2 regions of the Cupriavidus sp. Agwp_2 genome follow, and region 2 is predicted to be linked to the other one. Evidence: predicted binding sites of a transcription regulator. Region 2 holds the regulator's gene; the other holds the start of a gene.

Region 1 (11,275 bases), 690 kb from region 2:
CAGCACGCTGCCCTCGGCCAGCACCGTGACCTTGCCGGCATCGCCGGCCAGCGCGGCCACGAACTCCATGTCGTGCTCCACCACCATCATCGAGCAGCTGCCGCGCAAGCCGTTGAGCAGGCTGGCCAGCTGCATGGTTTCCTCATCGGTCATGCCGGCCACCGGCTCGTCGAGCAGCAGCAGTTGCGGCTGCTGCATCAGCAGCATGCCGATCTCCAGCCGCTGCTTCTGCCCGTGAGAAAGCAGTCCGGCGGGCCGGTACGCTTCATCCTCCAGGCCGGTAAGCGCCAGCGTCTCCTCGATGCGGCGATGCCCCTCGCCGGTCAGCCGCGCGCGCAGCGACGACCACCAGCGCTTGTCGGCCTTCATCGCCAGCTCCAGGTTCTCCCACACCGCGTGCTGCTCGAACACGGTGGGCTTCTGGAACTTGCGGCCGATGCCGACCTGCGCGATGCGCGGCTCGGTCATCCGCATCAGGTCGATGGTCTGGCCGAGGAATACACGCCCGTTGACATTGGCATTGCGCGGCCCGGTCTTGCCGGTGATGACATCCATCATCGTGGTCTTGCCCGCGCCGTTAGGGCCAATCACGCAGCGCAGCTCGCCATGGTCGATCGACAGGTTCAGCTTGTTGAGCGCGCGGAAGCCGTCGAACTGCACGGTAACGTCTTCCAGGTAGAGGATCGGGCCGTGCGAAACATCGATGGTGCCCGGCTCCAGCACCCGGCCCAGCCCGGTGGCGTCGCCGCTTTCGGCCTGGCCGTGTTCGAGTGCGGCGTTCATGCTTCACCTCCGGTGCGGCCAGCCACCGCGGGCGTGGAAACAGGTTCCGGCGTGATCGGTGCAGCGGCCTGCACGCGGCGCTCGCGCAAGCGCTTCCACAGGCCGGTCACGCCGTCGGGCAGGTACAGCGTCACCAGCACGAACATCGCACCGAGCAGGAACAGCCAGTACTCGGCAAAGTGGGCGGTGAAGACGGTCTTGGCACCATTGACAAGGAACGCGCCGATGACCGGGCCGATCAGCGTGCCGCGGCCGCCCACGGCGACCCACACCGCCATCTCGATCGAGTTGCCGGGCGACATCTCGCCCGGGTTGATGATGCCGACCTGCGGCACGTACAGCGCGCCGGCGATGCCGCACAGCACGGCGGAGAAGGTCCACACGAACAGCTTGTAGCCGAGCGGGTTATAGCCGGAGAACATCACCCGCATCTCCGCATCGCGCACCGCCGTGACCACGCGGCCCAGCTTGGACGTGACGATATAGCGGCAGGCAACGAAGCCGCCCAGCAGCGCCAGGAAGGTCAGCACGAACAGCGCCGTGCGCGTCTGCGGCGCGGCGATGGCAAAGCCGGCGATGCGCTTGAAATCGGTAAAGCCATTGTTGCCGCCGAAGCCGGTCTCGTTGCGGAAGAACAGCAGCATTGCCGCATATGTCAACGCCTGCGTGATGATGGACAGGTACACGCCCTTGATGCGCGAGCGGAAGGCAAAGAAGCCGAACAGCCACGCCACCACGCCAGGCACCAGCACCACCAGCAACAGCGCATAGCCAAGGTGGTCGGTGCCATGCCAGAACCACGGCAGCTCCTTCCAGTCGAGGAACACCATGAAGTCAGGCAGGTCGCTCTTGTACACGCCTTCGCGCCCGATCGAGCGCATCAGGTACATGCCCATGGCATAGCCGCCCAGCGCGAAGAACAGGCCATGGCCGAGGCTCAGGATGCCGCAGTAGCCCCACACCAGGTCGAGCGCGATCGCCGCCAGCGCAAAGCACATGATCTTGCCGACCAGCGTCAGCGCATAGGCCGACAGGTGCAACGCATGGCCCTCCGGCACGAGCAGCGCGCACACCGGCACGCCGATGCCGACGATCACGGTCAGCGCCACCAGCGCCATCCAGCCGCGCGGCGAGAACAGCGACTGGCGCTCGGGTACGGCAAGCCGGAACGGTGCCGCGGAAGAACTCGATTGGAATCGCTGCATCATGCCTCCGCGCTGCGCCCCTTGAGCGCGAAAAGTCCCTGCGGCCGCTTCTGGATGAAGAGCACGATCAGCACCAGGACAAAGATCTTGGCCAGCACCGCGCCATAGAAGGGCTCGATGAACTTGTTGATGATGCCCAGCCCGAACGCGCCCACGATGGTGCCGGCCAGCTGCCCCACGCCGCCCAGCACCACCACCATGAACGAATCGATGATGTAGGCCTGGCCCAGGTCGGGACCGACATTGCCGATCTGCGACAGCGCACAGCCGCCCAGCCCGGCGATGCCGGCACCGAAGGCAAAGGCATAACTGTCGACCTTCCACGTGCGCACGCCGACGCAGGCCGCCATGGTGCGGTTCTGCGTCGTGGCGCGCACGAACAGCCCCAGCCGCGTGCGGTTGAGCACCGCCCACGCCACCGCCACCACCGCCAGCGCGAACAGGATGATGACCACGCGGTTGTACGGAATCACCAGCCCCGGCATCCATTCAAGGCCGCCGCTCATCCATCCGGGATTGGCCACTTCCACGTTCTGCGCGCCGAACAGCGTGCGCACCGCCTGCATCAGCAGCAGGCTGATGCCGAAGGTGGCCAGCAGCGTTTCCAGCGGGCGGCCATAGAGGTGGCGCAGCACCAGCCGCTCCAGCACGAAGCCCACCACGGCCGCCGCCAGGAACGACGCCGGCAGCGCGGCGGGCAGGTACCACGCGAACGCATCCGGTGCATAGGTGCGGAACAGCGACTGCACCACATAGGTGGCATAAGCGCCGATCATCAGGAACTCGCCGTGCGCCATGTTGATGACGCCGATCAGGCCATAGGTGATGGCCAGGCCCAACGCGGCCAGCAGCAGCACGCTGCCCAGGCTCAGGCCGGCGAACAGATTGCCGATCAGCTCGGCGCGGCGCTGGTCGCGGCGCAACTGGTCCAGTGCCTGCTGCGCGGCCAGGCGCACATCGGCATCGGGCTCGCGGTAGTTGCCGGCGCTGTCGCGCTCGACCAGCGGCGCCAGCTTCTGGCGGCTCTGCGGGTTGCTGTCCTTGCCGAGGATACGGATCGCTTCGAGCCGCGCGTCATGCGCGGCGGGATCCGTGTTCGGCGCGGTTTCTGCCAGCACGAGGTTGGCCCAGATCACGTCGAGGCTGGCACGCAGGCCGGCATCGGCCTCGGTCTTGCGCGCGGCTTCGACGGCGGCAAGCGAGGCGCTTTCCGGCTGGTCGCGCAGCGTGCTGATGGCTTGCGCTCGCACCGCGATGTCAGGCGATTGCAGCTGCAGGCTGCTGGCGGCGCTGTCGACCAGCGCGCGCAGGCTGTTGTTCAGGGTCAGGGATTCGAGCTCGTCGGGCTTCACCGTGACCGCCTTGCCGGTGATGGCATCGACCACCTTGTCGCCGTCCTGGCGCACCATGCCGACCGAAGGCGCATATTGCAGGGTGTCGTCCTGCAGGGCCTTCAGGATCGGGCCGGCTTCGGCAGGCGATGCCCTGGTCAACGCGGACAGCGCGGCAGTCTTGGCGTCGAAGTCGTCTTCGGCCAGCGGCTTCAGGTCGGCCTGCGTCAGCGCAACGGCCCACGGCGCCGCGGCCAGCAGCAGCGCTGCCAGCAGGGCGCGCAGCCAGGCCACGACTTGAACGGATGAGGGATTGCGCATAGGAGCTTGCGAGTGGCAGGAATGAAGCGAGCTGACTGTTTGCTCCCCCTCTCCCGCAAGCGGGAGCGGGGGAGCCGCGTGGTGGCAAGCAAACGAGGCTTACAGCACCTTGTCCGGCTTCCCTTCATTTCCCGAGATGAACGGGCTCCACGGCTGCGCGCGCACGGCCTTCGGCGTCTTCCAAACCACCGAGAACTGGCCGTCGCCCTTCACCTCGCCGATCATCACCGGCTTGTACAGGTGGTGGTTTTCGCCCATGGTCAGCGTGAAGCCATCCGGCGCCTTGAAGGTCTGGCCGTACATCGCCGCACGCACCTTGTCGGTGTCGGTGGTGCCGGCCTTCTTCACCGCCTGCGCCCACATATGGATGCCGACATAGGTGGCTTCCATCGGGTCGTTGGTCACGCGCTTGTCGCCGCCTGGCAGGTTGTTGGCCTTGACCCAGGCCGCCCACTGCTTCCTGAAGGCGTCGTTCTGTGCGTTCTTGACCGACATGAAGTAGTTCCACGCCGCAAGGTGGCCGACCAGCGGCTTGGTGTCGATGCCGCGCAGTTCTTCCTCGCCCACCGAGAACGCCACCACCGGCACGTCCTTGGCCTTCAGGCCGGCGTTGCCCAGTTCCTTATAGAAGGGCACGTTGGAGTCGCCGTTGATGGTCGAGATCACCGCGGTCTTGCCGCCCTGCGAGAACTTCTTGATATTGGCGACGATGGTCTGGTAGTCGCTGTGGCCAAACGGGGTGTAGACCTCTTCGATGTCCTTGTCGGCAACGCCCTTGCTCTTCAGGAAGGCGCGCAGGATCTTGTTGGTGGTACGCGGGTAGACGTAGTCGGTACCCAGCAGGTAGAAGCGCTTGGCGCCGCCACCTTCCTTGCTCATCAGGTATTCCACCGCCGGGATCGCCTGCTGGTTGGGCGCTGCGCCGGTGTAGAAGACGTTCTTGGACATTTCCTCGCCTTCGTACTGCACCGGGTAGAACAGCAGCGAGTTCAGCTCTTCATAGACCGGCAGCACCGACTTGCGCGACACCGAAGTCCAGCAACCGAAAGTCACCGCGACCTTGTCCTTGCTGACCAGCTGGCGCGCCTTCTCCGCGAACAGCGGCCAGTTGGAGGCCGGGTCCACCACCACCGGCTCGAGCTTGCGGCCGAGCACGCCGCCGCTCTTGTTGATCTCGTCGATGGTCATCAGGGCCACGTCCTTCAGCGACGTTTCCGAGATGGCCATCGTGCCGGACAGCGAGTGCAGGATCCCGACCTTGATCGGTTCCTTGGACTGCGCCATGGCCAGCGGGCTGGTACCGATCATTGCCGCGGCGGCGATGGCCGACAGCTTCAGCATGTCACGTCGTTGCATTTGCAGCTCCCGTTCGTGGTGTTAGTAGGGACTACGCTCCCCGGGGTGATGCATCTGCAACTAGCGTGCCACCGATTTCGCGCCGCGACCTGGCTGCCAGGCACGACGCGCATGGCTTAACCGGGTCGTGGGGACCATCGCGCACCACGGGCGTGCAGCGCGAGTGGCACTGAGACAGTGCAACGGGAGAAATGGGAGCAGTGACGGTGCATGGTGCCCGCGAGCGGGTTGCGACCATGCGCCAGAATCGGTCGTGTCGCTCGCGCCGGGTCGGCGGCGCGCTGCGCAAGGGGGAATGGCGCTGAAGCGCATGCGGCTTGCCAATGGCGACACGCCGCGCAGAAGTAAGCAGACTTTTAAACCGGAATTGGATGACTGTAAATCGGTACAACCATCCATTAAGACCGGCGCATGGCCAACCTACGGTAAGAGATAGCCGCCGTCCAACCCGCCATGACGCGGTGGCCGATCGCGCCAGGCGCTGGTCGACACAAGAATGCGGGTCCACACAACCCAGAGAGAAGCCATGCCGTTTTCCGAAGATCAGACGGCGTCACTCGCCGTCCCGCAACCGTCGCTCCACGCCCTGCAATCCGCATCGCGCCGCAAAGGCATCCTGGCCCTGGCCGCCTTCACCCTGGCGCTGGGCGCCTGCGGTGGCGGCGACGACCCGCCACCCGTTGTCACCACGCCGGCGGCCACCGGCTGCGAACTCGATGGCAGCACCGGCGGCCAGGCGGTGGTGCTGCCCGGCGACCCGAACGCGCCCGAGCAGGCCACCGGCTACGCGCCCAAGTCGACGGTCTACAGCAAGACCTATATGGCCGTGACCAACAACCCGCTCTCCACCAAGGTCGCCTGCGACGTGCTCAAGGACGGCGGCACCGCGGCCGATGCCGCGGTCGCGGCGCAGATGGTGCTGAACCTGGTGGAGCCGCAGTCCTCCGGCATCGGCGGCGGCGCCTTCATCATGTATTACGACGCGGCAAGCAAGGCGGTGACCGCCTACGACGGCCGCGAGACCGCCCCGGCCGGCGCCGACGAGGACTACATCCAGTGGAAGTCCGCTTCCGACCAGACCGCGCCGGCACCTACCGCCGTCCGCAGCGGCCGCTCGATCGGCACGCCCGGCACGCTGCGCGTGCTGGAACTGGCCCACAATGACCATGGCAAGCTGGCCTGGAAGGACCTGTTCACGCCGGCCATCAAGCTTGCCACCGACGGCTTCGCGATCCCGCCCCGCATGGCGGCAGCGATTTCCGGTGCGGCCACGGTGACAAACATCCAGCGCGACCCGGAAATGGCCGCCTACTTCCTGAACCCCGACGGCACGCCGCGCGCAGTCAATACCATCCTCAGGAACCCGGCGCTGGCCGGCGTGTTCACGGCCGTGGCCGCGGGCGGGGCCGATGCCTTCTACAAGAACGGCCCGATCGCGCAGGCCATCGTCAACAAGATCCAGACCACCTACGACGGCAACACCACGCCTGGCGTGACCACGCTGGACGACCTGGCCAACTACCAGGCCAAGAAGCGATCTGCGGTCTGCACCACCTATCGCCAGTACGAGATTTGCGGCATGCCGCCACCCTCCTCCGGCGGCATCGCGGTGGCGCAGATCCTGGGCATCGTCGAGAACTTCGACATGGCCAGCCATGGTCCCACGCTGGTCGACCAGAACGGCGGCCGCCCCAGCGTGCTGGGCGCCCACCTGCTGGGCGAAGCCGGGCACCTCGCCTATGCCGATCGCAACAAGTACGTGGCCGACACCGACTTCATCGGCCTGCCGGGCGGCAGCTGGGACACCATGCTGAACAAGCCCTACCTGAGCCAGCGCGCCGCGCTGATCAGCACCACCGGCGTTCTGACCACGCCGGTGGCGGCAGGCAACCTCGGCGACGTGCCGCTGTCGCCGTCGTTCGTGCAGGAGCGAGGCACCACCCACCTGTCGCTGCACGACAAGTACGGCAACGTGGTAGCGATGACCACCACCATCGAGTCAGGGCTGGGCTCGTACCACATGACCAACGGCTTCCTGCTGAACAACGAGCTGACCGACTTCAACGCAGCGCCTGCCGTGGGCGGCGTGCTGGTCGCCAACCGCGTGCAGCCAGGCAAGCGGCCGCGCAGCTCGATGTCGCCGACGCTGGTGTTCAAGCGCAATGCCGACGGGTCGCGTGGGGACTTCTACATGACGACCGGCTCGCCAGGCGGCGCGACCATCATCCAGTACGTGGCCAAGACGCTGGTGGCGGCGCTGGACTGGAACTTGGACGCGCAGCAGGCAGTGTCGATGATCGACTTCGGCGGCTCCAATGGCGCGGGCTCGGCCATGATCGTCGGCGGCGAGCATCCCAACGTCGACAGCAGCGTGCCGGCCGGCGGCATCGCGGGAGACAACGACCCGCTGGTCAAGGGACTGCGCAACCTCGGGCATACCGTGAACATCGGGGCGCAGTCGAGCGGCCTGAGCGCGATCATCCGCACCACCATCGGCGGCTCGGCGGTGCTGGTGGGCGGCGCCGACCCGCGCCGCGAAGGCGTGGTGCTGGGCGATACGTTCAAGCCCTGATGGGGTAGCGGCACTAGCGGCACAAAAAAAACGGGGCCCCTTGCGGGACCCCGTTCTTCGATGCCGGGACAGCAGTCCTTACATCGGCATCATGTTGGTGTTCAGGTTGTACATGATCCACAGCGAACCCGCCACCACGATCACCAGGATCAGCGCCGTGAACAGCAGCGCGATCACGTTGCTGCGCTGCTCGGACGACGTGTCCAGGTGCAGGAAATACTTCAGGTGGACCAGGATCTGGACCGCGGCCATGCCGAGGATGATCCACAGGATCGTGCCCTTCTCCATGCTGCCGTCCATCACCAGCTTGAACGGGATCACGGTCAGGATCACCGCCAGGATGAAGCCGATTGCGTAGCCCTTGAAGCTGGCGTGGGTGTTGTGCGAGTCGTGCGCGGCATGCGCGTCATGGGCGCCGTGCGCCGCCGGTGCGTTGTGTTGTGCCATCACAGATGTCCCATCAGGTAGACCACGGTAAACACGCCGATCCAGACCACGTCCAGAAAGTGCCAGAACAGCGACAGGCACATCAGGCGCTTGCTGAGCGTCGGGGTGATGCCCTTCTTGCCCAGCTGCCACATCAGCACGATCATCCACAGCATGCCGCTGGCGACGTGCAGGCCGTGGGTACCGACCAGCGTGAAGAACGACGACAGGAACGCGCTGCGGCCCGGGCCGGCGCCTTCGGCGATCAGGTGGTGGAACTCGTTGATTTCCATCGCCATGAACGCGAGACCGAGCAGGAAGGTCACGCCGAGCCACGTCTGCACGTGCTTGAGGCTGCGGTTCTGCAGCGAGATCATCGCCATGCCGTACGTGATCGAGGAGAACAGCAGGATGAAGGTCTCCACCAGCACGTAGTTGAGCTCGAACAGCTCCTTCGCCGACGGGCCGCCTGCCAGTTCGCCGCGCAGCACGGCGAAAGCCGCGAACAGTCCGGCGAAGATGATGCAGTCGCTCATCAGGTAGATCCAGAAGCCATACACCGTATTGGCACTGGTATCGTGGTGCGCATGGTCATGGCCATGTGCGTCGGCGTGGGCCGATGCGCCGGCCTGCGCGGGGATGCGGTCTAGGACTTGAGTCGACATGGTTCTTAGGCCTGCGAAGCAATGCGCTGCAGATGGCGCGTTTCGATCTGCTCGACCTCGGTGGCCGGCACGTAGTAGTCGATATGGTCGTCGTTGCTGCGGTGGATAAACGCCCACACCATGCCCACCAGGCCAACGATGGCCATCCACCAGATATGCCAGGTCAGGGCAAAGCCAAACACCAGGCTGAAGGCGCCGATGATGAAGCCCGCACCCGTGTTCTTGGGCATGTGGATCTTCTCGTAGCCTTCGGTCGGCAGGGTCTCGCCACGGGCCTTCATGTCGGCGAACGCGTCCAGGTCACGCACCACCGGGGTGTGCGCGAAGTTGTAGAACGGCGGCGGCGACGAGGTGGCCCACTCCAGGGTACGGCCGCCCCACGGGTCGCCGGTCACGTCGGCCAGCTTCTTGCGGTCGCGGATCGACACAACGATCTGCAGCACCTGGAAGAAGATGCCCAGCGCCACGAACACCACGCCAACCACGGCCAGGTACAGCCACGGCGTCCAGGCCGGATTGTCGGTGTGGTTCAGGCGGCGGGTCATGCCCATCAGGCCCAGCACGTACAGCGGCATGAAGGCGAAGTAGAAGCCGACCAGCCAGCACCAGAAGGCGCACTTGCCCAGGCGCTCGTTCAGCGTGAAGCCGAACGCCTTCGGCCACCAGTAGGTGATGCCGGCCAGGTAGCCGAACAGCACGCCGCCGATGATCACGTTGTGGAAGTGGGCGATCAGGAACAGGCTGTTGTGCAGCACGAAGTCAGCAGCCGGCACGGCCATCAGCACGCCGGTCATGCCGCCGATCACGAAGGTGATCATGAAGCCCAGCGTCCACAGCACCGGCGAGGTCATCTGGACCCGGCCGCGGTACATGGTGAACAGCCAGTTGAAGATCTTCACCCCGGTCGGGATGGAGATGATCATGGTCGTGATGCCGAAGAACGCATTGACGTTGGCGCCCGAGCCCATCGTGAAGAAGTGGTGCAGCCACACGATGAACGACAGCACCATGATCGCGGCGGTCGCGTACACCATGCCCTTGTAGCCGAACAGCTTCTTGCCCGAGAACGTGGCGATGACTTCAGAGAAGATACCGAACGCCGGCAGGATCAGGATGTACACCTCGGGGTGGCCCCAGATCCAGATCAGGTTCACGTACATCATGGCGTTGCCGCCACCGTCGTTCGTGAAGAAGTGGGTGCCGATGTAGCGGTCCAGGCCCAGCAGTGCCAGGGTCACGGTCAGCACCGGGAAGGCGGCCACGATCAGCACGTTGGTGCACAGCGCGGTCCAGGTGAACACCGGCATGCGCATCAGGGTCATGCCCGGGGCGCGCATGCGCAGGATCGTCACCAGGAAGTTCACGCCGGTCAGCAGCGTGCCCAGGCCCGAGATCTGCAAGCTCCAGAGGTAATAGTCCACCCCTACGCCAGGGCTGTAGTCCAGGCCCGACAGCGGCGGATAGGCCAGCCAGCCGGTCTTGGCGAATTCACCAACGCCCAGCGAGACGTTGACCAGCATGGCGCCCGACACGAACAGCCAGAACGACAGCGTGTTCAGGAACGGGAAGGCCACGTCGCGCGCGCCGATCTGCAGCGGCACGACCAGGTTCATCAGGCCGGTCATCAGCGGCATGGCCACGAAGAAGATCATGATCACGCCGTGGGCGGTGAAGATCTGGTCGTAGTGCTCAGGCGGCAGGACACCGGTGGCGCCATTGGTGGCGAGCGCCAGCTGGGTACGCATCATGACCGCGTCGGCAAAGCCGCGCAGCAGCATGATCAGGGCAACCAGGCAGTACATCACGCCGATCTTCTTGTGATCGACGGACGTGAACCACTCGTTCCAGAGGTAGCCCCACTTCTTGAAATACGTGATCGCGCCTAGCAGCGCGGCACCGCCAAGGACGACGCCGGCCAGCACGACCATGATGATCGGCTCATGAAACGGAATCGCCGACAAACTCAACTTGCCAAACATCATTGCTCCCAGGATTACACGCCCGCCGGCAGCTTGGCCGGCGTGGTCATCGACAGCTGCTCTTCGCCGAGGGTGTTGCGCGACGTGCAGATCGGGCCGCCCTTGAACCCGTCGGCGGCGACTGCCGTGCCGCTGTGGTCCATGTACTTGTGCAGGATGTTGCGGAAGAGCTGGTCTTCCACCTTGCCGTAGTACGTGACCGGCTCCTTCTCGCTGGGTTGTGCCAGCGTCTTGTAGCCTTCAACGCCCAGTTCGGTCGACGAGGCGCGAACCTTGGCGACCCAGTCGTCGAACTCGTAGTTCGACATGGCGACCGCCTTGAACTTCATGCCCGAGAAGCCGCCGCCGCTGTAGTTGGCGGACACGCCGTCATACGAGCCGGCATGGTTGGCGATCAGGTGCAGCTTGGTCTCCATCCCTGCCATGGCGTACACCTGGCTGCCCAGTTGCGGGATGAAGAACGAATTCATGATCGAATCCGAGGTGATCTTGAAGTTCACCGGGGTGTCGACCGGGAACGCGATCTGGTTGACGGTCGCGATCTTCAGTTCCGGATAGATGAACAGCCACTTCCAGTTCAGCGCCACCACCTCGATGGTGACGGGCTTCTTGTTCGATTCCAGCGGCTTGTACGGGT
Region 2 (11,275 bases):
AACTGGCACAGGATGGCAGCACCAAGATCCGCTTCACCGGCGACCGCATGGTCCACTTCGAGGACGACCAGACCTACGAGGTCACGCGTCCCGCGCTGCGCGCCTATGAACCCGACCGCCCACCAGTGACGGCGCGGGCCGACATCGGGCACATGAACGCCGAAGGCTCGGTGATCGACCTGTATGGCAACGGTCATATCCTGCGCCAGCAGGGTGTCGATCCGTCCAAGGATCCGCAGCTGACCGCCGCGTCGAGCTATTTCCAGCTGCTGGTCAACGACGACATCGTCAAGACCGACAAGCCGGTGAAGCTGACGCGCGGCCCTTCGGTGATGACCGCGAACGGGCTGATCTTCAACAACGTCACCCGCGAAGTACAATTGCTCGGCAATGTACGCGGCACCATCGTCACCGGGCCGTCCCCGGGCCGTACGCCGGGGCCCTGACCCGGTCCGCGCGGCCACGCGGCCGGCCGCCGGCAATGCCGCTGCGCGCCCTGCCTGCCCGCACGACCAGCACCACCCGCACCACCCGCACCACCCGCACCACCCGCACCAACACGCCCTCTAGCCACTGCTGCCAACATGACCGCTTCCCTGACGACTTCGTCCCGTCGACACGCCGCCCAGGCCCTGCTCGCCACGGCCACGGCCCTCGGCCTGCTGCTGGCCCAGCCCGCGCTGGCAGAGCGCGCGGACCGCGACAAGCCGATGGTGCTGGAGGCCGACAACGCCAGCTACGACGACGTCAAGCAGATCTATACGCTGACCGGCAACGTGGTGCTGACCAAGGGCACGATGGTCCTGAAGTCAGATGCGGCCGAGCTGCGCACCGATCCCGAGGGCTACCAGTTCGCGGTGGCCACCGCCAAGGCCGGCAAGCAGGCCTACATCCGGCAGAAGCGCGAAGGCGTCGACGAATACATCGACGGCTGGGGCGACCGCATCGAATACGACGGCAAGCAGGAACTGTCCAAGCTGATCGGCCACGCGCGCATGGCTCGCCTGCAGGGCGCCAAGATGCTCGACGAAATCCGCGGCGCGGTGCTGACCTACGACAGCCGCAAGGAGTTCTACACGGCTGCCGGCGGCGGCGACAATACCTCGGCCGCCAATCCGTCGGGCCGCGTGCGCGCGGTGCTGTCGCCGCGGCAGGACCCGAATGCGCAGGGTTCGGGCAGCGGCTCGCCGCTGGACCTGAAGCCGGCGCCCGCGCCCGCCAACAAACCCTGACGCCGGGCCGGGACCGCTTCCTCGCCTGAAACGCTGAACGCCAGACTGTGCCAATGACCGATACCGCCACCATCGCCGAAAAGCCTTCCGTCCAAGCCACGGCCGTCCTCGAAGGCGGCAGCACGCTGGTCGTGCGCCACCTGAAAAAGCGCTACGGCTCGCGCACCGTGGTCAAGGATGTCTCGCTGGACGTGAAGAGTGGCGAAGTGGTCGGCCTGCTCGGCCCCAACGGCGCGGGCAAGACCACCTCGTTCTACATGATCGTGGGGCTGGTGAACCTGGACGAGGGCGATATCGTGCTCGACGGCGACCATATCAGCGGCCTGCCGATCCACGAGCGCGCGCGCATGGGCCTGTCCTACCTGCCGCAGGAAGCGTCGGTCTTCCGCAAGCTCAACGTCGAGGAGAACATCCGCGCGGTGCTGGAACTGCAGGTGGAGAACGGCAAGCCGCTGGCCAAGGCCGAGATCGAACGCAGGCTCGACGCGCTGCTCGACGACCTGCAGATCGCGCACCTGCGCAACAACCCGGCGCTGTCGCTGTCCGGCGGCGAACGCCGCCGCGTGGAAATCGCGCGCGCGCTGGCATCGTCGCCGCGCTTCATCCTGCTGGACGAACCGTTCGCCGGCGTGGATCCGATCGCAGTGGGCGAAATCCAGCGCATCGTGAGCTTCCTGAAGGCGCGCAATATCGGCGTGCTGATCACCGACCACAACGTGCGCGAGACCCTCGGCATCTGCGACCACGCCTACATCATCAGCGAAGGCACGGTGCTGGCCGCGGGCCAGCCCGAGGAGATCATCGCCAACGAATCGGTGCGGCGCGTCTACCTGGGCGAGAACTTCCGCATGTGATGTACTGGCCTGCCCGCTGCGGCAGGCCATTGATTCTCCCTGCTTTCGGCCCCATGATCTGCATATGGGCCAGCCCACTGCCGGCGTCGATCAAGCCGCGACATCGATAGCAATTTCCGTTCCAACAACGGAAAGATGCGCATAAAATAGGTCGCATGAAACCGTCGCTACAGCTCCGCCTCTCCCAGCACCTGGCACTGACGCCGCAACTGCAGCAGTCGATCAGGCTGTTGCAGCTGTCGACGCTGGAACTGCAGCAGGAAGTCGAACAGGCGCTCACGGAAAACCCGCTGCTCGAACGCGAGAACGACTGGATCGAAAGCCCGCTGCGCGTGGCTGCCGATGGTTCGGTCAACTTGCAGAGCGCGCCGGCCCCGGCACCAGCCGAACCGCAAGGCAACGGCGAGGCGCGCGCCGATGGCGCGGGCGACGACGACAGCTACGGCGACAGCAACAGCGGCGATGACTATGGCGGCGACTGGAGCCTGGACGACTTCGCGCGCCGCCCGCAAGGCGACGAAGACGAGAAGACGCCGATGCAGCTGCGCGAGGCCGAGCCCACGCTGCGCGAATACCTGATGGAACAGCTGACGCCGCTGAAGATTTCGGTGCGCGACAAGGGCCTTGCCATCTTCCTGATCGAATCACTCGACGACGACGGCTACCTCAGCGCCTCACTCGAAGAAATCTGCGCAGAACTGCCCGAAGAACTCGAGTTCGAGATCGACGAAGTGCAGGCCATGCTGACGCTGCTGCAGAGCTTCGACCCGCCTGGCGTGGGCGCGCGCAATGCCGCCGAGTGCCTCGGCCTGCAGTTGCGCCGGCTGAAGCACCCGCAGCGCGAGCTGGCGCTGAACATCGTGCATAACCACCTGGAACTGCTGGCAGTGCGCGACTACACGCGACTGAAGAAAGCGCTGCAGGTAGACGAGCCAGCACTCAAGGCCGCGCACGAATTGATCCGCTCGCTGGCACCTTACCCCGGCCACGCGTATAGCCGCCCCGAAGCCGACTTCGTCGTGCCCGATGTGTTCGTGCGCAAGAGCGGCGGCGGCTGGATCGCGCAACTCAATCCGGATGTGATGCCGAGGCTGCGCATCAACGACATGTACGCGCAGATCCTGCGCGGCGCGAAGGGAGAGTCAGGTACCGCTGGCCTGCAGCAGAAGCTGCAGGAGGCACGCTGGCTGATCAAGAATATCCAGCAAAGGTTCGACACGATCCTGCGTGTCTCGCAGGCCATTGTCGAGCGTCAAAAGAACTTTTTCACGCACGGCGAAATCGCCATGCGCCCCTTGGTTTTGCGGGAGATTGCCGATACACTGGGATTACACGAGTCAACCATCTCCCGGGTGACGACCAATAAATACATGGCAACGCCGATGGGTACTTTCGAACTGAAGTACTTCTTCGGGAGCCACGTGTCCACCGAAACCGGTGGCGCGGCTTCATCAACGGCCATCCGCGCCTTGATCAAGCAACTGATAGGAGCCGAAGACCCGAGGAATCCCCTTTCCGACAGTCGCATCGCCGAACTGCTGGGTGAGCAAGGCTTCGTTGTCGCACGCCGCACCGTTGCCAAATATCGCGAAGCCCTGAAGATCCCCGCAGTGAATCTCCGCAAGTCTTTGTAGCCGAGCCCACCGCCTGCCTGGTGAGGCTCTTTCAGAAGGAGAAGCGCTATGAACTTCAAGATCAGTGGACACCACCTGGACATCACGCCGCCGTTGCGTGAGTACGTGGAAACGAAGCTGGAGCGAATCGTCAGGCATTTCGATCAGGTCATTGGCGTTAGCGTGCTGCTCTCTGTCGACAACCACAAGGAAAAGGACCGTCGGCAATACGCGGAAATCAATCTACATCTCAGGGGCAAGGACATCTTCGTTGAAGCGCATCATGAAGACCTGTATGCAGCGATCGACGCACTCGTCGACAAGCTAGACCGTCAGGTACTCCGCTACAAGGACCGCGTGCAGGGCCACGACCGCGAAGCGGTCAAGTACCAGATGGCCGCAGCGCAGATGCAGCAATGACCGTGCCCGGTGGCCCCACAGAGGGCTGCTGAATCAAGACAAAACAGGCAAGCCGCGCATTTGCGCGGCTTTTTTGCGCCTGCAGCGCTGTGGCGCGTGCGCAAACGCCTGTCACCCGTTTGAGGCGGAGTGTTCGCAACGGCCGCAGCAAGGTGTATGCTGCGCCATACATGCAGCGCCGCATTCTGCCCCGCGCCCGGTTACGGTGCGGACCCACACGGGCGCAGCGCTGCGGTGCACAATCACAGGGAGGCCGCTGCTCTATAATGGCCGGACGCCTCGGCGCTGCCGGTGATCCGCTGCCTCTGAGCCATCCACTGCCCGGCGGAACGGCGGATCCGCCCGCTAACTGAAATCCTGCGCATCGCCCATGAATCGTTTGGCCAAATTGCTGCCACCCGGCAACATCACCCTCGACGTCAGCGTCACCAGCAAGAAGCGTGTGTTCGAGCAGGCCGGGCTCCTCTTCGAGAACAACCATGGCGTGGCGCGCGCCATCGTGACGGACAACCTGTTTGCGCGCGAGTCGCTGGGCTCCACCGGGCTCGGCGCCGGCGTGGCGATTCCGCACGGCCGCATCAAGGGCCTGAAGCAGCCGCTGGCCGCCTTCATGCGCTTGGCCGAGCCGATCCCGTTTGAATCGCCTGACGGCAAGCCGGTGTCGCTGCTGATTTTCCTGCTGGTGCCGGAACAGGCCACGCAGCAACACCTGGAAATCCTGTCCGAGATCGCGCAGCTGCTGTCAGACCGCGACATGCGCGAAGGGCTGGCGACCTTGCCAACTTCCGAAGCTGTGCACCAGCTGCTGACCGAATGGCACCCCTGATCCCCTGATCTGTCCCGAACGGGCCGGCACAGACCGGACAGGCGCAGCGCCTGGCACACCGCCCCACACGTCATACCCGCATGGAACTCACCGGCGTCACTTCCCAGTCCATCTTCGACGACAACGCAGCCGACCTCAAACTCTCGTGGGTGGCCGGCCTGGAAGGTGCGGACCGCGCCTTCGACGTGGAATTCGCCCGCGAAGCCACCTCTGCCGCGGACCTGGTTGGCCACCTGAACCTGATCCACCCCAACCGCATCCAGGTGCTCGGCAAGCCCGAAATCACCTACTACCAGCGGCTGGACGACGATATCCGCAAGCGCCAGATGGGCGAGCTGATCCTGCTGGAGCCGCCTTTCCTGGTGGTGGCCGATGGCATGGAGCCGCCGCCGGACCTGGAACTGCGCTGCACGCGCTCGTCGACGCCGCTCTTCACCACGCCGGTGTCGTCGGCCGCGGTGATTGACCACCTGCGCCTGTACCTGTCGCGCATCTCCGCGCCGCGCGTGACCATGCACGGGGTGTTTCTCGACATCCTCGGCATGGGCGTGCTGATCATGGGCGAATCGGGCCTGGGCAAGAGCGAACTGGGCCTGGAACTGATATCGCGCGGACACGGCCTGGTGGCCGACGACGCGGTTGACTTCGTACGCCTGGGGCCGGACTTCATCGAGGGCCGGTGCCCGCCGCTGCTGCAGAACCTGCTAGAAGTGCGCGGCCTGGGCCTGCTCGACATCAAGACCATCTTCGGCGAGACCGCGGTGCGCCGGAAGATGAAGATCAAGCTGGTGGTGCAGCTGGTGCGCCGCAACGACGGCGAGTTCGAGCGCCTGCCGCTCGATTCGCAATACCTCGACGTGCTGGGCCTGCCGATCCACATGGTCAAGATCCAGGTGGCGGCCGGGCGAAACCTCGCCGTGCTGGTCGAGGCCGCGGTGCGCAACACCATCCTGCGCCTGCGTGGCATCGACACGCTGCGCGATTTCATGGACCGCCAGCGCGCCGCGATGCAGGCCGATGCGGTCTCGCGCGGCCAGGGCCGCCTGCTCTGAGCGCCGGGGCCATCAGCGCTCCGTTTTCAATTGCTTACAACGGCGGCGACCACCGCCGTCAACGCGCTAGGGACGTCTTCCGTTTTGTGCTGTAATGGGCATCGAGCCCATTACAAGGCCGCCGCCAGCCCCTGACACCGTGCGGCCACGATGTTTTCCACACCAAGGAGAGCAAGCATGAAGAAACTGATCGCGATGTGCGCGCTGGTCACCCCGCTGCTGGCATCCGTGGCCTTCGCCCAGTCGGCGTCGGCACCGGCCGCCCCGGCCAAGGACGCCGCCAAGGCGCCCACCGCGCAGCAGGAAAAGATGAAGACCTGCAATGCGCAGGCCGGCGACAAGAAGGGGGACGATCGCAAGGCGTTCATGAAGGAGTGCCTGTCGGCCAAATCGGACGCCACGCCCAAGACCCAGCAGGAAAAGATGTCAGCCTGCAGCAAGGAAGGCAAGGGTAAGAAGGGCGACGAATACAAGGCGTACATGAAGGAGTGCCTGTCGAAGGCGGCCTGAGGTACGACCCCGGAAGGAACCACGGCATGGCGAACCGCGAGGTTCGCCATTGTTGTTTGCGGGTCCGCCGTCATCCTGCTGTCATGACGCGGCCATCACCTGATGCTATGCTTCAGTTGCTATGCGCATCATTCTCATCACCGGCATTTCCGGTTCCGGCAAGTCCGTCGCACTGAACGTCCTCGAAGATGCAGGCTATTACTGCGTGGACAACCTGCCGGCGCAGTTCATCCCGGAACTGACACGCTACCTTTCCAGCCAGGGCTACACGCACCTGGGCGTCGCCACCGACATCCGCAGCCGCGAGTCGCTCGACCAGTTGCCCGACACCGTGCGCGCGCTCGCCGGCGAGCACCAGGTCGAGGTGGTGTTCCTGACAGCGAGCACCGATGCACTGGTGCAGCGTTATTCCGAGACGCGGCGGCGCCATCCGCTGTCGATCCGTACCGCCGACCAGGAGGGCCCTGGTGGTGAACCGGCGCTCAGCGACACGGCGCTGATGGAAGCGATCGAGATGGAGCGCGAACTGCTGAGTCCGCTGGCCGAGGCCGCGCACCGCATCGATACGAGCAATGTGCGCACCAATACGCTGCGCAGCTGGATCAAGGAACTGATCCGCGACGACAGCGAGCGCCTGACGCTGCTGTTCGAGTCCTTCGGCTTCAAGCACGGCGTGCCCAGCGATGCCGACATGGTGTTCGACGTGCGTTCGCTGCCCAATCCCTACTACGACCTGGCGCTGCGCCCGCTGACCGGGCGTGACACGCCGGTGATAGATTTTTTGCAGGCGCAGCCGATGGTGCTGGCAATGGCCGAGGATATCCGCGCCTATGTGGAAAAGTGGCTGCCGAGTTTCATTGCCGACAACCGCAGCTACCTGACCGTCGCCATCGGGTGTACCGGCGGCCAACATCGCTCGGTCTATATTGCGGAAAGGCTCGCCAACTATTTCCGCGCGCATGGTAATGTGCTGGTGAGACACCGAGAGCTCGCGCCGGCGGGCTGACGCCAAGCGTGCGGGCCTGCGGGCATCGGCGGCGCGGCGTACGGTCCGGCGGCGCGCCGTTGCTGCATTCTGGCATCCCCTTGCATCCCCTTATGCACGCTGGCACCGCATGTCTTCCACTGACCTTTACCGCCCCACCTCGTCCGCCGGGTCCGACCCCGAGCCGCAGACGCTAGACAACCTCCCGCTGTTCCCGCTGCACACCGTGCTCTTTCCCGGTGGCCGGCTGCCGTTGCGCGTATTCGAGGCGCGCTATGTCGACATGGTGCGCAACTGCCTGCGCGACAGCACCCCGTTCGGCGCCTGCCTGATCGAGAGCGGCGACGAAGTGGCGCAGCCCGGCAAGGCAACCGTGCCGGAGATGGTGGGCTGCCTGGCCGAGATCGTCGACTGCAACATGGAGCAGCTCGGCGTGCTGCTGATCCGCGCGCGCGGGCGCGAGCGCTTCCACATCATCAGCCACGAGACCCGCGACGACGGCCTGCTGGTGGCGCGTGCGGAGGTGCTGCCCGCCGATATCATCGACTGCAAGCTCGAACTGCTGGGCGAATGCCTGGATGCGCTGCGCCGCATCGTGACGCGGCTGCATGCCGAGCAACCCGACCGGATGCCGTTCGACGAGCCTTACCTGTGGGACGATCCCAGCTGGGTCGCCAACCGGTTGTGCGAATTGCTGCCGGTGCCGCTGAAGGCCAAGCAGATGCTGATGGCGCTGCCCGATGCGGGCATGCGCATCGAGATCGTGCACCGCTACATGCGGCAGAACCACATCGTCTGACCCGCGCCGCGGTCCCCTTCAGAACAGGCCGCCGCGGGCCTGGTCCTCCAGCAGCCTGCGCACCGGCGCGGGCGTTCCCAGCGCGTCGAGATCGTCGAGCGAGAGCCAGCGTTGCCCGGCTTCCGTGACGCTGTCCTGCACCATCAAATCACCTGCGCCCACATCGACGCGAATCGCGCGGATCAACAGGCGGAAGTGCGTGAAGACATGGGTCAGCTCACCCGCCATCGCGGCGCGCACGGGCTTGCCGTAGGCGCGGGCGTAGTCGAGCGCGGCCATTTCGGCGGCTTCCGCATCGAAAGGCACGGTGTCGACCGGCATTTCAGGCAGGCTCCACAGGCCGCCCCAGATGCCGCTATCGGGGCGCAGCCGCAACAGCACTTCACGCTCGCGCCGCAGCATCAGCATCACCGTGCTGCGCTCGGGAATCGCGGCGCGCGGCTTTGGCGTGGGCAGCACGCCGGTCAGCCCTTCGCGGCGCGCCGCGCAGTCGGCGGACAGCGGGCAGGCGCCGGCATCGGCCAGGCACGCCGGCTTGCCGCGCGAGCAGACCGTCGCGCCCAGGTCCATCAGCCCTTGCGTATAGGCGACCATGTCGTCGGCCTGGCGCGGGCCCGCTGCGGGCAGTGCAATCTCGGCCAGCTGCCACATGCGCGTCTCCACCGCGCGCTCGCCCGGATGGCCATGGATGCCGAAGCAGCGCGCAAACACGCGCTTGACGTTGCCGTCGAGGATCGGCGAGCGCACGCCGGCGCTGAATGCGGCGATCGCCGCCGCGGTCGAGCGGCCGATACCGGGGAGCGTGGCCAGCACCGCGGGATCGGTTGGGAAAACGCCGCCGTGCTCGCTGACCAACTGCATCGCGCAGCGGTGCAGGTTGCGCGCGCGCGAATAGTAGCCGAGGCCGGCCCACAGCGCCATCACCTGGTCTGCGGGCGCGGCGGCAAGTGCCTGCACCGTCGGCAATGCGGCGACAAAGCGCTGGAAATATTCGATCACCGCGCTGACCTGGGTCTGCTGCAGCATGATTTCCGACAGCCAGATGCGGTAGGCGTCGCGCGTGTTCTGCCACGGCAGGTCGTGCCGGCCGTGGACGCGTTGCCAGTTGACGATCCGTGCGCCGAAATCGGGGGGCACGTGGATGTCGTCGGGAATGGCGGCGGTGGCGCGGGGGGTGGACTTGCGGGGCATGGGGTACGGCTTGTGGTGTGGGCTGGTGTTGACGACCGACGTTGCATCATTTCTGGGGGATGCGAACGTTGTCAGCAAAAAAAATGCGCCGCTATGCGCGGCGCTACATGATATACCGGCCAGGAAAGCCGAATCCCGTCAGCCGAATCCCGTCAGCCGAATCCCGTCAACCGCTTCCCGTCACGCCACCGCCAGGCTCGCTTCCTCCGCCCCGGCCGCCGGCCGCAGCAACCGCAGCGCAAACCCTTCGATCTTGCCGCTGCGCTCATCCAGCCCGTTCAGCACTTCCTCAAGCTGCGCGATACGGCTTTCCAGCGTATCGGTCGCCTCATGGATGCGCTCGATCGAATCGACGCGCCGGCGCAGCTGCTTCTGGTGCTCGCGCACCTGCGCTTCCAGCGGCGTCATCACCGACTTGAGCCAGACCTCGATATCGCGGTTCAGGTCGCGGAAATTCTCCAGCACGCGGCTGGCCATGGTGCTGAACGCGTTCTCCACCAGCTGCGGCCGCGAACGCGTCAGCATGCTGACCGTGCCGAAGTGCGCATGCACCAGCCGCAGAGTTTCCTGCAGCTCGGCGACGTAGCGCTCGGCGGTGAACTGCATCGGCGCGGGCAGCGTGAAGCCATGCTCGGCATTGAAGCGCCGGTACATGCTTTCGATCAGCTGGTGCAGCTGGCCGATCTTGTTATCCGCATCGGTCACCAGCGCGGTGAGCTGGGCGAACAGCGCATCCATGTCCTCGCGCAGGCCGCGCGAGAAGAAGCGCTCCTTCATCTGCTCGCGCGCGGTACGCATGGTCCTGCGCACGTCGCGCAGCTGCAGGCTCTTGATGATGTCGGCGCTGTGGCGGCCGAACACCAGCCGCAGCGCCTGGAACTTGCTGATGCTCTGCTCGAACTCCTCCTTCTCGCCCTGCACGCGCATCAGCATGTGCTTGACCATCGCGTGGTTCTTGCCGCGCAGCCCGCGCAGTTCGAACAATTGCTCGACGATATCGCGGCGGCGGCTCTGCAGCAGCTGCTGCGCGGCGCGCGCCATGTCCTGCGCCTGGCGGTGCACCTGGTCGGAGACAATGTCGCGCCGCCGCGGGATCAGCTGGTTGGACAGCACATGCTCGAACTCCGGCAAGCCGCTGCGCGCCAGCAGTGCATCGTCATGCGTGACCTTGGCCACCAGGCCCTTCTGCGCCGACACCGGATAGACGCGCGCCTGCTCGATGCCCAGCACCTGCGCCGTACTCGAGACCTGCCGCGCGATCTCGCTGGCAATCTCGGAAGGCTGGCGCAGCGGGTCCCAGAGTCCGTCTATCTTGTTGAGCACGGCCAGGCAGCCGCGCCGGTGGCCGGCGTCCACGTGGGTGCGCCACAGCTCCAGGTCGCTCTTGGTCACGCCAGCGTCGGCGGCCAGCACGAACACCACCACGTGCGCGTCGGGGATGAGGCGCAGCGTCAGTTCGGGCTCGGTGCCGATCGCGTTCAGCCCCGGCGTGTCGAGGATGACCAGCCCCTGGCGCAGCAGCGGGTGCGGGAAATTGATCACCGCATGGCGCCAGCGCGAGATCTCGACCATGCCCTCTGCATCGACCGCGTAAGCGGCATCGGGGTCGCTCTCGTGGTAAAGGCCCAGCGCCTCGGCTTGCTGCGGCGGCACGCGCACGGTCTGGACCACGTGCTGGAAGGCTTCCAGCATGCCCTCGGGCGAGGACGGGTCGAGCGACACCGTATGCCAGTGCGTTGCCGACGGGCCGGCCTCGAGGAAGTCGGCGGTGGAGGCGTCCTGCAGCCGCGTTT

What was found. Region 2 encodes sigma-54, which starts transcription at its own class of promoters, with help from an activator protein. Its sites were predicted from a motif close to TGGCANGNAANCTGCTTT; they were not measured.
Region 1: a site for sigma-54 is predicted at 5,050-5,067, ahead of urtA (urea ABC transporter substrate-binding protein). Genes of this name have one in related genera too.

What each region holds. Positions count from the first base shown of each region.
Region 1 is NZ_CP088083.1:1,043,954-1,055,228, reverse strand. Features, by position in the region: gene urtD (urea ABC transporter ATP-binding protein UrtD) at 1-783, opposite strand, end outside; gene urtC (urea ABC transporter permease subunit UrtC) at 780-1,988, opposite strand; gene urtB (urea ABC transporter permease subunit UrtB) at 1,988-3,640, opposite strand; gene urtA (urea ABC transporter substrate-binding protein) at 3,740-4,996, opposite strand; gene LPA45_RS04890 (gamma-glutamyltransferase family protein) at 5,523-7,568, shown strand; gene cyoD (cytochrome o ubiquinol oxidase subunit IV) at 7,647-8,015, opposite strand; gene cyoC (cytochrome o ubiquinol oxidase subunit III) at 8,015-8,659, opposite strand; gene cyoB (cytochrome o ubiquinol oxidase subunit I) at 8,665-10,638, opposite strand; gene cyoA (ubiquinol oxidase subunit II) at 10,653-11,275, opposite strand, start outside.
Region 2 is NZ_CP088083.1:354,295-365,569, reverse strand. Features, by position in the region: gene lptC (LPS export ABC transporter periplasmic protein LptC) at 1-446, shown strand, start outside; gene lptA (lipopolysaccharide transport periplasmic protein LptA) at 585-1,232, shown strand; gene lptB (LPS export ABC transporter ATP-binding protein) at 1,286-2,086, shown strand; gene LPA45_RS01730 (RNA polymerase factor sigma-54) at 2,242-3,720, shown strand; gene hpf (ribosome hibernation-promoting factor, HPF/YfiA family) at 3,769-4,119, shown strand; gene ptsN (PTS IIA-like nitrogen regulatory protein PtsN) at 4,490-4,945, shown strand; gene hprK (HPr(Ser) kinase/phosphatase) at 5,026-5,997, shown strand; gene LPA45_RS01710 (PsiF family protein) at 6,175-6,507, shown strand; gene rapZ (RNase adapter RapZ) at 6,629-7,513, shown strand; gene LPA45_RS01700 (LON peptidase substrate-binding domain-containing protein) at 7,623-8,291, shown strand; gene mutY (A/G-specific adenine glycosylase) at 8,310-9,482, opposite strand; gene LPA45_RS01690 (dynamin family protein) at 9,663-11,275, opposite strand, start outside.